Regions from separate parts of the Microbacterium sp. NPDC096154 genome, predicted to be linked through region 3. Evidence: predicted binding sites of a transcription regulator. Region 3 holds the regulator's gene; each other region holds the start of a gene.
The links. The regulator HrcA, encoded in region 3, represses chaperone genes, less so after heat shock. The targets are predictions, from matches to a motif close to TTNGCACTCGNNNNNNNCGAGTGCNAA.
Positions count from the first base shown of each region.

Region 1: the regulator HrcA is predicted to act here: its motif matches at 3,260-3,286, upstream of groL (chaperonin GroEL).
Region 2: the regulator HrcA is predicted to act here: its motif matches at 2,167-2,193, upstream of groES (co-chaperone GroES).

Region 1 is NZ_JBEOSM010000002.1:49,382-54,380, reverse strand. Features, by position in the region: gene ABTW64_RS02735 (nitroreductase family protein) at 1-330, opposite strand, end outside; gene msrB (peptide-methionine (R)-S-oxide reductase MsrB) at 345-767, opposite strand; gene ABTW64_RS02725 (DUF2332 family protein) at 848-1,867, shown strand; gene ABTW64_RS02720 (DUF3263 domain-containing protein) at 1,943-2,197, shown strand; gene ABTW64_RS02715 (LytR C-terminal domain-containing protein) at 2,259-2,798, shown strand; gene ABTW64_RS02710 (cold-shock protein) at 2,905-3,108, shown strand; gene groL (chaperonin GroEL) at 3,324-4,946, shown strand.
Region 2 is NZ_JBEOSM010000002.1:268,509-273,507, forward strand. Features, by position in the region: gene ABTW64_RS03745 (ABC transporter substrate-binding protein) at 1-443, opposite strand, end outside; gene rarD (EamA family transporter RarD) at 688-1,641, opposite strand; gene groES (co-chaperone GroES) at 1,782-2,078, opposite strand; gene ABTW64_RS03760 (THUMP-like domain-containing protein) at 2,230-3,459, shown strand; gene ABTW64_RS03765 (hypothetical protein) at 4,429-4,860, opposite strand; gene tsaD (tRNA (adenosine(37)-N6)-threonylcarbamoyltransferase complex transferase subunit TsaD) at 4,857-4,999, opposite strand, start outside.
Region 3 is NZ_JBEOSM010000001.1:229,232-234,230, forward strand. Features, by position in the region: gene ABTW64_RS01125 (16S rRNA (uracil(1498)-N(3))-methyltransferase) at 1-168, opposite strand, end outside; gene dnaJ (molecular chaperone DnaJ) at 173-1,288, opposite strand; gene hrcA (heat-inducible transcriptional repressor HrcA) at 1,357-2,397, opposite strand; gene hemW (radical SAM family heme chaperone HemW) at 2,533-3,750, opposite strand; gene ABTW64_RS01145 (DUF1990 domain-containing protein) at 3,764-4,417, opposite strand; gene lepA (translation elongation factor 4) at 4,450-4,999, opposite strand, start outside.

The DNA.
Region 1 (4,999 bases), on a different contig from region 3:
GGCCTCATCGAGCAGCAGGCTCAGGGCGTGTGCGACGCCCGCCGCGGTGGCCTCCTGCTCCCACTCGGGCACCTTGCCGCTGCGCACGCTCGCGACGACGGCGATCAGCAGCGGCGCCCGCAGGGGCTTGGTCGAGACGCCCTTCTCGCCCTCGGCCTTCGCGATCGCCCGTCCGAGCGTGAGGCGGTCGTCGCCGCGCAGCTCGATCAGGCGCCACGGGCGCAGCTCCTTGTGATCGGCGACGCGTCCCGCGGCCGAGACGAGCTCCACGAGCTGCTCGTGCGTGGGAGCGTGGTCGGTGACCTTCGACAGCGAGCGGCGCGACCGCATCGCCTCGAGGGCGGTCACGCCGCCGAGTCCTCCCCGCCTGCCTCCGGGGTGAAGCTCAGCGAGAGCGAGTTCATGCAGTAGCGGTCGCCCGTGGGCGTGCCGAACCCGTCGGGGAAGACGTGGCCCAGGTGCGAGCCGCAGTTCGCGCAGCGCACCTCGGTGCGAACCATGCCGTGGCTGGTGTCCTCGAGCAGCTCGACCGCGTCGGGGCGCACCGACTCGTAGAAGCTCGGCCAGCCGCAGTGCGAGTCGAACTTCGTGCCGCTCTGGAACAGCTCTGCGCCGCAGGCGGCGCAGGTGTAGAGCCCGGCGCGCTCCTCATCCAGAAGCTCGCCGGTCCAGGGACGCTCGGTGCCGGCCTGACGCAGCACGGCGTACTGCTCAGGCGTGAGCTCGCTGCGCCACTCGTCCTCGGACTTGCTGACGTTGTACGACATGGATCCTCCCGGGGTTCGGATACCAGCGTACGACCGCGCCGGGGGAGCAGGGCCGGTGTGACGCCGGTGAGAATGGCAGGATGCAGCGCCCCCGCGATGAGAACGATCCCGCCGCCGTCGCCGAGCGGTTCGCGCGCTTCGCGCGCGACGAGGCGCCCGGGCGGTCGGACGTGTATGGCGCGTGGGCCGAGCGCGTGGCGGAGGAGCCTCTGCTGTGCGACATCCTCGCCCGCATCCCGGCCCAGCGCAGGCAGCCGCCGCTCGTGTTCGCCGTGACGCGGATGCTCGGCGCCGGCACCGGCGGGCCCGACGAGTGGGCCGCCTTCGTGCGCGCACACGCCGACGCGGTCGTCGCCGAGTGCGCGGCGCGCAGCCTGCAGACCAACGAACCGCTGCGGTGCGCGGCCCTGCTGCCGGCACTCAGCCGCGTTCAGGGCCCGATCGCCCTGCTCGAGCTGGGCGCATCGGGCGGCCTGTGCCTCTACCCGGATCGCTACACGTACCGGTTCGGCGATCAGCGGCTGGAGCCGGAGATCGGCTCGGGGGTCGTGCTCGACGTGCAGGTGCGCGGCGATCGGATGCCGCCGCTCGCGCTGCCCGAGGTCGTGTGGCGTGCCGGCATAGACCTGCACCCCCTCGACGCGAGGGATCCGGCCGACCGTGCCTGGCTCGAGGGGCTGGTCTGGCCCGAGGAGCGCGAGCGCGCGGCGCGCATCGCCGCCGCGCTGGAGGTCGTCGCGGCCGACCCGCCGCTGCTCGTGACCGGCGACGCGGCGGACCTCGGGCTCGTGCGAGAGGTGGCGGCACAGGCTCCGGAGGCGGCGACGCTCGTCGTGACGACGCCCGGCGTGCTGCCGTACGTGCCCCGCGCGCGCCGCGACGCGCTCATCGCCGCGCTGCGGGCGCCCGGCGGCGTGCGCCCTGCTTCGGCTGCCGCAGCGGGCGTGCGGTGGATCACGCTCGACCAGCCCGCGCTGCACGACGCGTGGATGCCGCCCATCGAGCCGGATGCCTGGCCGGGCGGCTTCGCACTGGCGCTCGGCGGCGACGTGCTGGCGGCGGCCGACCCGCTGGGCGCGTGGATCGAATGGCGCGCATGACCGCCCGCCGCTGAGGCCGGCCGGAGACCGGTGCGCCTCACCGGCCGGGGCGAGGTCCGCGCCTACGGTGGGAGCATGCTCTCCGATCGCGCCGGACTCTCCGATCGAGACCGCGCCATCCTGGCCTTCGAGGCGCGGTGGCCCCGCCACGGTGGCGCCAAGGAGGAGGCGATCCGATCGCAGCTCGAGATGGCGCCCGCTCGGTACTACCAGCTGCTGGGCCGCCTGATCGACTCCGGTGACGCTCTCGCGGCCGAGCCGATGCTGATCGGCCGGCTTCGTCGACAGCGCGACGCGCGCGATGCGGCCCGCTCCCGCATCGCGGGCTGAGCGTCCCGGGCGGCAGGCGCCGTCCACGGGATCACCAGACGCCCGCGGGTACCATCGGGATGTGCCGACCACGTACCCCCGGGACCGCTTCGACGACGTCCCCCGACAGGCCGAGCGCGTCGGCGCTCACCGCGCCGAGCAGCCGCGCATGTCGCGCGGCGTGGCGTTCCTCTGGGCCGCGCTCGCCACGGTCGTGCTGACGATCGCGGGCATCATCGGCTTCCTGGTGCTGTCGCAGCGGGTCGACGCTCCCGCCCCGCCGGAGGCCACTCCGACCGTCGCCCCGGTGATCGACACCACCTACACGGTCCTGGTGCTGAACGGCACCGCCACCCCCGGCACCGCGGAGGCGGTGGCGCAGCAGCTCGTCGCCGCCGGATGGACCGAGGACATGGCGCTGCCGAGCGAGTCGTCGGCGACCGACTTCCCGACCACGACCGTGTACTACGCGTCGCCCGAGGAGGAGGCCGCGGCACGGGGCGTGGCGCAGGCGATCGGCGGGGCGCAGGTCGAGCAGAGCGACCAGTACGCGGCCGACCCGGAGTCCGAGGTCAAGGAGCTCACGGTGGTCGTCGGCCTCGACCGTGTTTCGGCCGGGTAAACACTTCGATGCGGGCGTGTCAAAACCGCCCGGAAGCCGCTCGAGGCGCGAAAACACGCGGATACGATTCCCCCATATCCGCCCCCCGCACCAGGAGAGTTTTCGCATGACCCAGGGCACCGTCAAGTGGTTCAACGCCGAGAAGGGCTACGGGTTCATCACCGTCGCCGACGGCAGCCAGGACGTCTTCGTCCACTACTCGAACATCGAGATGAGCGGCTTCCGTCTGCTGGAAGAGGGGCAGTCCGTCGAGTTCACTGTCGGCACCGGCCAGAAGGGCCCGCAGGCCGAGGCCGTGCGCCCGGTATGACGCGTCGCTTCGGCGACCAGGAGCTCCCAGACAGCGCCCCGCGGCTTCGGCCGCGGGGCGCTTCTCGTGCCGGCCGGACCGCGGAGCCGGTACCGGATGACGCGCGTGTCCGCGGCGCTTGCACTCGATGGGGGTGAGTGCCAGAATCGTCCTAGCACTCGCGCAACATGAGTGCTAAAGACCACACGCCTACGTCCGGGAGGGACGACACCAACATGGCAAAGATGATCGCTTTCGACGAGGAGGCCCGTCGCGGCCTCGAGCGCGGCCTCAACACGCTGGCCGACGCCGTCAAGGTGACGCTCGGCCCGCGCGGTCGCAACGTCGTGCTCGAGAAGAAGTGGGGCGCCCCCACGATCACGAACGACGGCGTCTCGATCGCCAAGGAGATCGAGCTCGACGACCCGTACGAGAAGATCGGCGCGGAGCTCGTCAAGGAGGTCGCCAAGAAGACCGACGACGTCGCCGGTGACGGCACCACCACCGCGACCGTCCTCGCTCAGGCTCTCGTGCGCGAGGGTCTCCGCAACGTCGCGGCCGGCGCCGACCCCATCAGCCTCAAGCGCGGCATCGAGAAGGCCGTCAAGGCGCTCTCGGACGAGCTGCTCGCGCAGGCCAAGGAGGTCGAGTCGAAGGAGCAGATCGCCGCGACCGCCTCGATCTCGGCCGCCGACCCGGCCATCGGTGAGCTCATCGCCGAGGCCATCGACAAGGTGGGCAAGGAGGGCGTCGTCACGGTCGAGGAGTCGAACACGTTCGGCACCGAGCTCGAGCTCACCGAGGGCATGCGCTTCGACAAGGGCTACCTGAACCCCTACTTCGTCACGGACCCGGAGCGCCAGGAGGCCGTCTTCGAGGACCCGTACATCCTGATCGCGAACCAGAAGATCTCGAACATCAAGGACCTTCTGCCTGTCGTCGACAAGGTGATCCAGGCGGGCAAGGAGCTCGTCATCATCGCCGAGGACGTCGAGGGCGAGGCGCTCGCGACGCTCGTGCTCAACAAGATCCGCGGCATCTTCAAGTCGGTGGCCGTCAAGGCCCCGGGCTTCGGCGACCGCCGCAAGGCGCAGCTGCAGGACATCGCGATCCTCACGGGCGGCCAGGTCATCACCGAGGAGGTCGGCCTCAAGCTGGAGAACACCGACCTCGAGCTGCTCGGCCGCGCTCGCAAGGTCATCGTCACCAAGGACGAGACGACCATCGTCGAGGGCGCCGGTGACGCGGAGCAGATCGAGGGTCGCGTGACCCAGATCCGCCGCGAGATCGAGAACACCGACAGCGACTACGACCGCGAGAAGCTGCAGGAGCGCCTCGCCAAGCTCGCCGGCGGCGTGGCCGTCATCAAGGCGGGCGCGGCCACCGAGGTCGAGCTCAAGGAGCGCAAGCACCGCATCGAGGACGCCGTCCGCAACGCGAAGGCCGCCGTCGAGGAGGGCATCGTCGCCGGTGGTGGCGTGGCCCTGATCCAGGCCGGCAAGACCGCGTTCGAGGGCCTGGAGCTCGTGGGCGACGAGGCGACCGGTGCGAACATCGTCAAGGTCGCCATCGAGGCCCCGCTGAAGCAGATCGCTCTCAACGCCGGTCTCGAGCCGGGCGTCGTCGCCAACAAGGTCGCGGACCTCGAGGTCGGTCACGGCCTCAACGCCGCCACCGGCGAGTACGGCGACCTGTTCGCGCAGGGCATCATCGACCCGGCCAAGGTGACCCGCTCGGCGCTGCAGAACGCCGCGTCGATCGCCGGTCTGTTCCTCACGACCGAGGCCGTCGTCGCCGACAAGCCCGAGAAGGCCGCCGCCCCTGCCGGTGGCGACCCGACGGGTGGCATGGACTTCTGATCCCCTGAAGTCCCTCACGCGGACGAGCCCCCTCCTTCGGGAGGGGGCTCGTC
Region 2 (4,999 bases), on a different contig from region 3:
TTGGCCGGCGAGAACTGGATGACGCCCGCGCCGACGACCTGGTCGATGAACTGCAGCGAGACGCCCGACGACGCGGCGCCGATGATGGCCGCGGGGTCCTCGCTGAGCAGACGCGGGATCTCGGTCTCGTAGGCCTTGTTGTCGAGGTCGCCCGAGTCGCCGTGCACGACGTCGAGCTCGAGGCCCGTGGTCTCGGCGTACTCGTTGATCAGCGACTGCGCGTAGTTGACGCCCTGGATCTCGGGCGGGCCGAGGAACGCGAGCGAACCGGTCACGGGCAGGGCCGTGCCGATCTTCAGCGCGAGGTCGCCGGCCGGAGCGGCCGGGGCCGACGAGCTGGGCTCGCCCGAGGCCGTGCCGCCGCCGGCGGCACAACCCGCGAGGGTGAGAGCTGCGGCGCCGGTGAGGGCGACGGCGCCGAGCAGCTTTCGGGATCGAACCATGAGGTTCCGTCCTTTCATCAGGACCCGCGGATCGGGGACTGGTGGTGCCCGTGCTCCCAGGGAGTGCACAGGCGGCCGCGGGTAGTGGACGGAAATCTACCCGCGATTTGTTTCGCGTGTGTTTTCGGATCGCCATCTGAGCAGACGGCGCGCGGTTTCGGGATCGAATCGTTACCGGGCTGGGCATCCTGCGGCGCAATGTGACCGCCGCGGACATCCGGCAGGGGGCTTCGCCCTCCGCGCGTCAGGCGACGGGCGCGACCACGGAGGGCCGCACGCGGCGCGCGTGCCGCAGCTGGTCGGTCACCAGCAGGACGCACGCGATCCACACGATGCCGAAGCCGATCCAGCGCACGGCGGGCATCTCCTCGTGCAGCACGGCCGCGCCGATGATGAACTGCAGGATGGGCCCCGCAAACTGCAGCATCCCCATCGTCGCGAGCGGCACGCGGCTCGATCCGGCCGCGAACAGCAGCAGCGGCACCGCCGTCACCACACCCGCGCACAGCAGCAGCACGGCGTGCAGCGGGCCTGCGGTGCCGAGCGTGATGCCGGTCGTGGCGGCGACGATGCCGAGCTGCACGACGGCGATGGGCGTGATCCAGAGCGTCTCGAGAGCGAGGCCGCTGACCGCGTCGACCGAGCCGCCCACCTGCTTCTTGACGAGCCCGTAAACGCCGAAGCTGGCGGTCAGCAGCAGCGCGTACCAGGGCACGGCACCGTACCCCACCACGATCACGATGACCGCCAGCGCGGCGACCGCGATGGCGATCCACTGCAGGATGCGCAGCCGCTCGCGCAGCACGAGCACCGCCAGCAGCACGGTGGTGATGGGGTTGATGAAGTAGCCGAGGCTCGCCTCGAGCACGTGGTCGGTCTGCGTCGCCAGCACGAAGACCTGCCAGTTGACGTAGATCAGCACGCCCGCCAGCGCCATGAGCGCCGCGAGGCGCGGGGTGCGCAGCACGGTGACGAACCGGCGCCAGCCGCGCGTGACGGTGAGCAGCAGCGCGCAGAACACGAGCGAGAGCAGCACGCGCCAGGCGACGACCTCCCAGGCGCCGGCGGGCGCCAGGGCCACGAAGTAGAGGGGCAGCACGCCCCACAGCACGTAGGCGCCCAGGCCGTAGAGCGTGCCGGCCGCCTCGGTCCCGATCCGGTTGCTGCGGGCGGTCGGTGCGGGAGAGGCCTGGGTCACCGATTCAGCCTACGCCCGGGCAGGGCCCGGGCAGCCCGGACGTTCTGCCATCCTGCGCGGGATTCCTGCCACCGCCTCCGGGCATGCGAGAGGCCCGGATGGCGGGCATCCGGGCCTCTCGAGAAGCGGGTGTCGCCGGATCAGCGGACGACGACCGCCAGCACGTCGCGGGCCGAGAGCACGAGGAACTCGTCGGCGCCGAACTTGACCTCGGTGCCGCCGTACTTGCTGTACAGCACGCGGTCGCCGACAGCGACGTCGAGCGGAACGCGGTTGCCGTTGTCGTCGATGCGGCCGGGGCCCACCGCGACGACCTCGCCCTCCTGGGGCTTCTCCTTCGCGGTGTCGGGGATGACCAGACCGCTCGCGGTGGTCTGCTCGGCCTCGACCTGCTTGATGACGATGCGGTCCTCGAGCGGCTTGATGGAAACCGACACGGTGTACCTCTTCTTTCGTGTGCTTCGTACGGGAAGACTCTTTCGCACTCTCGCGGGGAGAGTGCTAACAGGCAGTTTAGGAGGGTTGCTGGCACTCGCGCAACGCGAGTGCCAATGGGATTGCCTCTCCGGCGCGACCTAGGCTTGAGGGATGGATTCGGCCGAGCTCGACGCCCTGCTCACCCGCGAGGGGCTGGCGCTCCTGGAGTCGCTCGGCCCGGTCGAGTCGACCGACGACGTGGCACGCACCGTGTCGCGGCTGCGGGCGGCCGGCCACTCCCCCGAGCTCGTGTCGGCCGCGGTCGGTCAGTCGCGGCTGCGGGCCCGGGGCGAGGCGAAGTTCGGCCCCTTCGCGTCGCGCATGCTCTTCACCCGCGCGGGCCTCGAGCAGGCCACCCGGATGAGCGTGTCGGCCCACCACGCGCACCGCATGCGCGCGGCCGGGATCTCCCACGTGGCCGATCTGGGCTGCGGCATCGGCGGCGACTCGCTGGCGTTCGCGTCGGTGGGGCTGGGCGTGCTGGCCGTCGACGCCGACGCCGTGACTGCCGCGCTGGCCGCGTACAACCTGGCGCCGTTCCGCCAGGGCGAGGGTCCGGCGGTCGAGGTGCGCTCGGCGCTCGCGGAGGACGTCGATCTCGCGCACGTGGACGCCGTGTGGCTCGATCCCGCCCGACGCACGGCCGGACACGGCGAGACGTCGCGCGTGGCGGCATCCGACTACTCGCCGTCGCTCGACTGGGTGTTCGACCTCGCCGCGCGCGTGCCCGCGGGCGTGAAGCTCGGCCCCGGACACGACCGCAACGCGCTGCCCGAGACCGATGCGGCCCGCGGATGGAACGTTGAGACCCAGTGGATCAGCGTCGACGGCTCGACGGTCGAGCTGGTCGTGTGGACCGGATCGCTGGCGCGGCCGGGCGTCGGGCGGTCGGCCCTGGTGCTGCGCGGCGACGCCGCGCACGAGCTCGCCGCGGCGGCGGATACCCCCGACGAGCCCGTGCGTGAGCTCGGCGCATTCGTCCACGAGCCGGAGGGCGCGGTCATCCGGGCGCGACTGGTGGGCGACGTCGCCCGAGCCCTGGAGGCGGGGCCGATCGCTCCCGGCATCGCCTACCTGACGGGCGATGTGGCGACCACGAGCCCCTTCGTGTCGTCATTCCGGGTGCGCGAGACGCTGCCCGCCGACCCCAAGCCCCTCGCGAAGGCGCTGCGCGCCCGCGGCATCGGCACGCTGGAGATCAAGAAGCGAGGGGTCGACGTCGACCCCGCCGCCCTGCGCAGGCGCCTCTCGCTCAAGGGCGACGAGGCCGCGACGCTGCTGCTCACGCGCGTGGGCGGCAAGCGCCTGGCGATCCTCGCCGACCGCGTGCCGCGCGGCTGACCCGCGCCGTCGGGGGTCGCGGGCCGTCGGGGGTCGGGCGAGGCGGGCCGTCGGGCGAGGCGGGCCGTCGGGCGTCGCGGGCCGTCGCGGGCCGTCCGGCGTCGCGGGCCGTCCGGCCTCGCGGCACGCCATCTCAGGGGATCTCCCCTTCTCCGGATCGCGGTGGCCATCCGGCTCCTGAGAAGACGGGATCCCCGCCCCAAGCCCGCCGGCCGCCGGGCCAGGGCCGCCCGCTTGCGCCCAACGGCCCGACCCCTGACCTGCGGCTCGCTCGACCGTCGAGGTCAACACGCGCGCGCCAACTCAGGAGATCTCCCCTTGCCAGGACCAGGATCGCCATCCGGATCCTGAGAAGACGGGATCCCCGCCCCAAGCCCGCCGGCCGTCCGGCCAGGGCGAGGCACGCGAACGGCTCGGACCGGGCCCGCGAAACGGCGACCGAACGCGTGCGAGACGCGCGCGCCAACTCAGGAGATCTCCCCTCCTCAGGATCAGGATCGCCATCCGGCTCCTGAGAAGACGGGATCCCCGCCCCAGCCCGCCGGCCGTCGGGCCAGGGCCGCCCGCTTGCGCCGCCAACACCCCGACCCCGACCCGCGGCTCGGCCGACCGTCGAGGTCAACACGCGCGCGCCAACTCAGGAGATCTCCCCTCCTCAGGATCAGGATCGCCATCCGGCTCCTGAGAAGACGGGATCCCCGCCCCAAGCCCGCCGGCCGCCGGGCCAGGGCCGCCCGCTTGCGCCCAACGGCCCGACCCCGACCCGCGGCTCGGCCGACCGTCGAGGTCAACACGCGCGCGCCAACTCAGGAGACCTCCCCTCCTCAGGATCAGGATCGCCATCCGGCTCCTGAGAAGACGGGATCCCCGGGCCAAGCACGCCGGCCGTCGGGCCAGGGCGCGGCACACCAACGGCCCGACCGATCCCGCGAAGCGGCGACCGAACGCGTGCGAGACGCGCGCAGCGCACTATGAACCGGTGGCCTCCGCGGCCTGCCGGGCGGCCCAGACGATCCAGAACAGGCTGCACACCACCGCGCCGAGGCTGAGGCCGAGACCCCACCACGCGAGCTCGCGTCGCGCACGGCGCGCGAACAGGGCCACCAGCGCCAGCACGATGCCCACGACCGCGAGCGGCAGCGCCCAGGCGCCGAACCACGACGCGCTGAGCGCGATCATCGCCACGCTCAGCGCCCACGTCGCAAGGCGACCCCGCGACCGGCGCGACGCCCGCGCCGACACGGCACCGGACGGCACAGCACCGGACGACACAGCACCGGACGGCACAGCACCGGACGCCGCGGCGACGCCGCCGTCGCGAGCCTGCGTCGGCGGCACCCGCCGCACCGACTCATCCGGGGACGGAGCCTCGGTCTGATGCAGCACGGCGCGCTCGGTCATGCGTGCCCCGAAACCACCGTGTCGCGCGCCGCCACCTGGATCTGCGTGACGGGCAGGGTCGAGTCGGCACCGAACTCGAGGGTCGAGGGGGCGCGTCCCTCCGCGATCAGCTCTGCGGCGAGCGCGGCGATCATCGCGC
Region 3 (4,999 bases):
GGCGCATTCGCCTTCGAGCCATGCCCCGCGGCCGTCGGTCACGGTCACGGCCTCCCCCACGCGCACGCGCCGCACCGCGGCCGCGTGGTGCGCCTCCGCGCCGGTGAGGGTGAGGGTGTCGCCGACGGCCGCGGATCCGGCCGTCTCGTCGACGAAGTGCAGCGCCACGGACTCAGCCGTTCCGGAACTTGTCGCGCAGCTTCGAGAACAGCCCCTGGTGGAACTCGGCCAGGCGCGGCTTCGGTGCCTTGGTCCGCTTGGCGAGCTCCTCGACGAGCGCGCGCTCCTTGGCGTCCAGGCGGGTGGGGGTCACCACGTGGATGCCCACGCGCAGGTCGCCGCGCTTCGACGAGCGCAGGCCGGTGATGCCGCGATCGGCGATCGTCAGCACCTCGCCGCCCTGCACGCCGGGACGCAGCTCGATGTCGACCGGGCCGTCGAGGGCCTCGAACGTCGTGCGCGTGCCCAGGATCGCATCGGTCATCGAGACCTCCAGCGTCGCCAGCAGGTCGTCGCCGTCGCGGCTGAACACCGGGTGCGGCGCCACCTGCACCTCCAGGTAGAGGTCGCCGTGGGGGCCGCCCGCCGGGCCCACCTCGCCCGATCCGGGCAGCTGCAGCCGCAGGCCCGACTCGACGCCTGCGGGGATGTCGACCGAGACGGTGCGGCGCGAGCGCACACGGCCCTGGCCGCCGCACGTGGCACACGGATGCGGGATCGTCGTGCCGTAGCCCTGGCACACGCCGCACGGCTGCTGGGTCACGACGTTGCCCAGCAGGCTGCGCACCTGGCGCTGCACGAAGCCGGCGCCGCCGCAGACCTCGCAGCGCTCGGGGCTGGTACCGGGCTGGCAGCACGATCCCTGGCACGTCTCGCACAGCACGGCGGTGTCGACCTCGATGTCGCGGTGCGCTCCGAACACGACGTCGCCCAGCTCAAGCGACACCCGCACGAGGGCATCCTGTCCGCGCTCGCGACGCGATCGCGGGCGACCCGCACGGGCACCGCCGGCGCTGGCCCCGAAGAACGTCTCGAAGATGTCGCTGAAGCCGCCGAAGCCGCCCGCGCCGCCGAACGGGCTCTCATCGCCGCCCATGTCGTAGCGGCGACGCTTCTCGTCGTCGCTCAGCACCTCATACGCGTGCGTGACGAGCTTGAACTGCTCGGCCGCGTCGTCGCTGGGGTTGACGTCGGGATGCAGCTGACGGGCCAGCTTGCGATACGCCTTCTTGATCTCGTCGGTCGTCGCCTCACGCGACACCCCGAGCACCTCGTAGTGGTCAGCCACACTCGCCTCTCAGTGGAGCGCCCGGGGCCGTCGCCCCGAGCGCATCCGGATGTTCGATCGCTCTCCGCCTAGCGGCGGTTCTCGTCCTCGTCCAGCAACCGGCTCAGATACCGCGCCACGGCGCGGGCTGCCGAGAGGTTGCTGGGGTAGTCCATGCGCGTCGGCCCCATCAGGCCGATGCGCGCGCGGCCGATGGCCGCGTCGTAGTCGCTCGCGATGATCGACGCCTCCGTCAGGCCGAACGCCTCGTTCTCGCGTCCGATGCTGGCCGACAAGCCTTGATCGTCGGCCGCCATCTCCGACATCAGCCGCAGCAGCGTGACCTGCTCCTCGATCGCCTCGAGAAGCGGATGGATGCTGCCGCGGAAGTCGTGCTCCCGCTTGGCGAGCGTCGCGGCACCGGCCATGACCAGGCGATCCTGCCGGAACTCGTCGAGCTCTTCGCCCACGACGGCCGCCAGGGCGAGCAGGGCGTCGTCGATCCGGGCGCGCTCGGCGGGGGCCGACGCGTGCAGCGCCTCGATCCGCTCCGACCCCGATCGCACCGAGCGTCCGGTCACGAGCGCCGCCAGCTGGGCCCGCAGCACAGGCACGTCGTCCTCCTCGACGCCCTGCGGCACGGCGGTGAGCCGCTGGGAGACCCGCCCCGTGTCGGTCACGATGATCACCAGCATCCGGATGTGGTCGAGCCGGACGAGCTCGACATGGGTCACGTTCGCCGAGGCGAACGACGGGTACTGCACCAGCGCGACCTGCCCGGTGAGCTGCGTCAGCAGGCGAACGGTGCGCGCGAGCAGGTCATCGAGATCCGCCGGGTCGGCCAGGAAGGTCGAGATCGCGGAGCGCTGCGCCGGCGACAGGGGGCGCAGCTCCGCCAGATGATCGACGAACACGCGGTAGCCCTTGTCGGTGGGAACGCGTCCCGACGACGTGTGGGGCGCCGTGATGAGCTCCTCATCCTCCAGCAGCGCCATGTCGTTGCGGATCGTCGCGGCCGACACCCCGAAGGCGTGCCGTTCGACGATCGACTTGCTGCCCACCGGCTCGTGGGTGTCGACGTAGTCCTGCACGATCGCGCGGAGGACCTTGAGTCCACGTTCCGTGACCATCCGCACACCTCCGTCAGAAATCCGCACCGCCTGGCACTCGTATCCGCTGAGTGCCAATTCTAGCGGCGATCGGGGCGGATATCGCCCAGCTCGCCGCGCTCTCCGCGCTCTCCGCGCGCCGCGTGCGCCGCCCGGTCACTCTGTGAGGGCCCGCACCACCGCGTCCGCCAGGAGGCGACCCTTCAGCGTGAGCACCACGCGCCCGCGCACGGCCGCGGCACCCTCGACCATGCCGTCGGCGACGAGCCCGGCGACCGCCCGACGCGCGCCGGAGGGCAGCGCGTCGACAGACAGTCCCTCCCGGATGCGGCTCTCCAGCAGCACGCGCTCCAGGCCGCGCGCCTCGGCATCGGGGGTCTCGCGGCCCGCTGCAGGCGACGTGCCCAGGGCGAGGCGCTGCGCGTACGCCGCGGGGTGCTTCACGTTCCACCAGCGCAGGCCGCCGACGTGACTGTGCGCGCCGGGACCGAAGCCCCACCAGTCCGACCCGCGCCAGTACGCGAGGTTGTGACGCGAGCGGTGCTCGTCGCCCCGGGCCCAGTTGCTGACCTCGTACCAGTCGAAGCCGGCGGCGGCGAGCGTGGCGTCGGCCAGCTCGTACATGTCGGCCTGCAGGTCGTCGTCCGGAGCGGGCACCTCACCGCGCTTGATCTGTCGGGCGAGCTTCGTGCCGTCCTCGATGATCAGCGCGTAGGCCGACAGGTGGTCGGGCCGCAGCGCGAGCGCGGCGTCGAGCGACGCCTCCCAGTCGGCCAGCGTCTCCCCCGGCGCTCCGTAGATCAGGTCGACGCTCACGTCGAGTCCCGCCTCGCGCGCGGCGTCCACGGCCGTGCGCACATTCGCCGGTGAGTGGGTGCGATCGAGCGCCGCGAGCACGTGCGGCACGGCCGACTGCATGCCGATCGACATGCGGTTCACTCCCGCGGCGGCGAGCTCTCGCACCACCTCGGGCGTCACGGTGTCGGGGTTCGCCTCGACCGTGACCTCGGCGCCGTCGGCGATGCCGAACGCGTCGCGCACGCCGTCGAGCATGCGCCCCAGGTCGCCGGCCGGGAGCAGGGTCGGCGTGCCGCCGCCGAAGAAGACGGTGCGCGCTGCCCGCAGCGGCCCCGCATCGGCCAGCACGTCTCTGCCGAGCCGCACCTCGCGCAGCAGCGTGTCGGCGTACTCGTCCTGGCGCGCGCCGCGCAGCTCGCCCGATGTGTAGGTGTTGAAGTCGCAGTATCCGCACCGCACCCGGCAGAACGGCACGTGCAGATACACGCCGAAGTCGAGCTCCGGATCGATCCGGACGTCGTCGGGCAGGCGGCCGTCGGCCGGGGCCGGGTCGCCGAGGGGCAGCGCGCCGGCCATCAGGGAAGGCCCATCAGGATCCGGGCGTCGCGAACAGCGGCGAGATGGCGCGCAGGTAGCCCGCGAACAGCGCCCTGCGGCGACGGCGCACGAAGCCGCGGAACATCCGATAGAAGAGTCCGACGGGCCGGTCGAACGCCTTGACCGTGAACCACACCTCGTCGTTGTCGCGCCACTCGACCATGAACGACTCCTCGCCGCTCACCATCGAGCCGCCGACCGTGCCGAGCGCGAAGCCGATGCGCCGGGCCTCCTCGATGACGAAGATCACGCGCAGCTCGGCGTCGGCGCGCATGCCGCCGATGCGGCCGTGCACCCGAAGCGTCGTGCCGGGGCCCGCGTAGGGCGTGCCCTCGGCGTCGTACCTCTGGTCGGTCTCGAGGCGCGACGGCGCGATCGCGTTGCCGTCGCCGTCGAAGCTCACGCCCGAGTAGGCGGGGCCCGGGGCGGGCCGCACGTCGGTGACCTTCAGCCCGGCGCCCTTCAGCGCGCCCCACGCGAGCAGCGACTCGCCCGCCGTGCGGAAGCGGTCCTCGCCGCTGCCGATGCGCCACGATTCAGCCGCGGGGAGGCTGTGCTCCGGCGGGTACTGCAGCAGGTCGTGGGCCTGCGTGGCGCCGACGGCCGCGTAGTCGACCGTCTCGTCCTGAAAGGTGCCGCGACGCATGTGATCCAGCCTACGTCCTGAGTCTGAGAGGCTTACTTGCCCTTGGTCTCCACATCGCCCGAGAGCGCCGCGATGAACGCGTTCTGAGGCACCTCGACGCGGCCGATCGTCTTCATCCGCTTCTTGCCTTCCTTCTGCTTCTCGAGCAGCTTGCGCTTGCGGGTGATGTCGCCGCCGTAGCACTTGGCCAGCACGTCCTTGCGGATCGCGCGGATGTTCTCGCGCGCGATGATGCGCGCGCCGATCGCGGCCTGGATCGGCACCTCGAACTGCTGGCGAGGGATCAGCTTGCGCAGCCGCTCGGCCATCGTCGTGCCGTACGCATATGCCTTCTCACGGTGCACGATCGCGCTGAACGCGTCGACGCGCTCCCCCTGCAGCAGGATGTCGACCTTCACGAGGTCGGCCTCCTGGCGTCCGGCGGGCTCGTAGTCGAGGCTCGCGTAGCCCTGCGTGCGGCTCTTGAGCTGATCGAAGAAGTCGAACACGATCTCGCCGAGCGGCATCGTGTACTTCAGCTCGACGCGCTCCTCCGACAGGTAGTCCATGCCCAGCAGGGTGCCGCGTCGGCTCTGGCAGAGG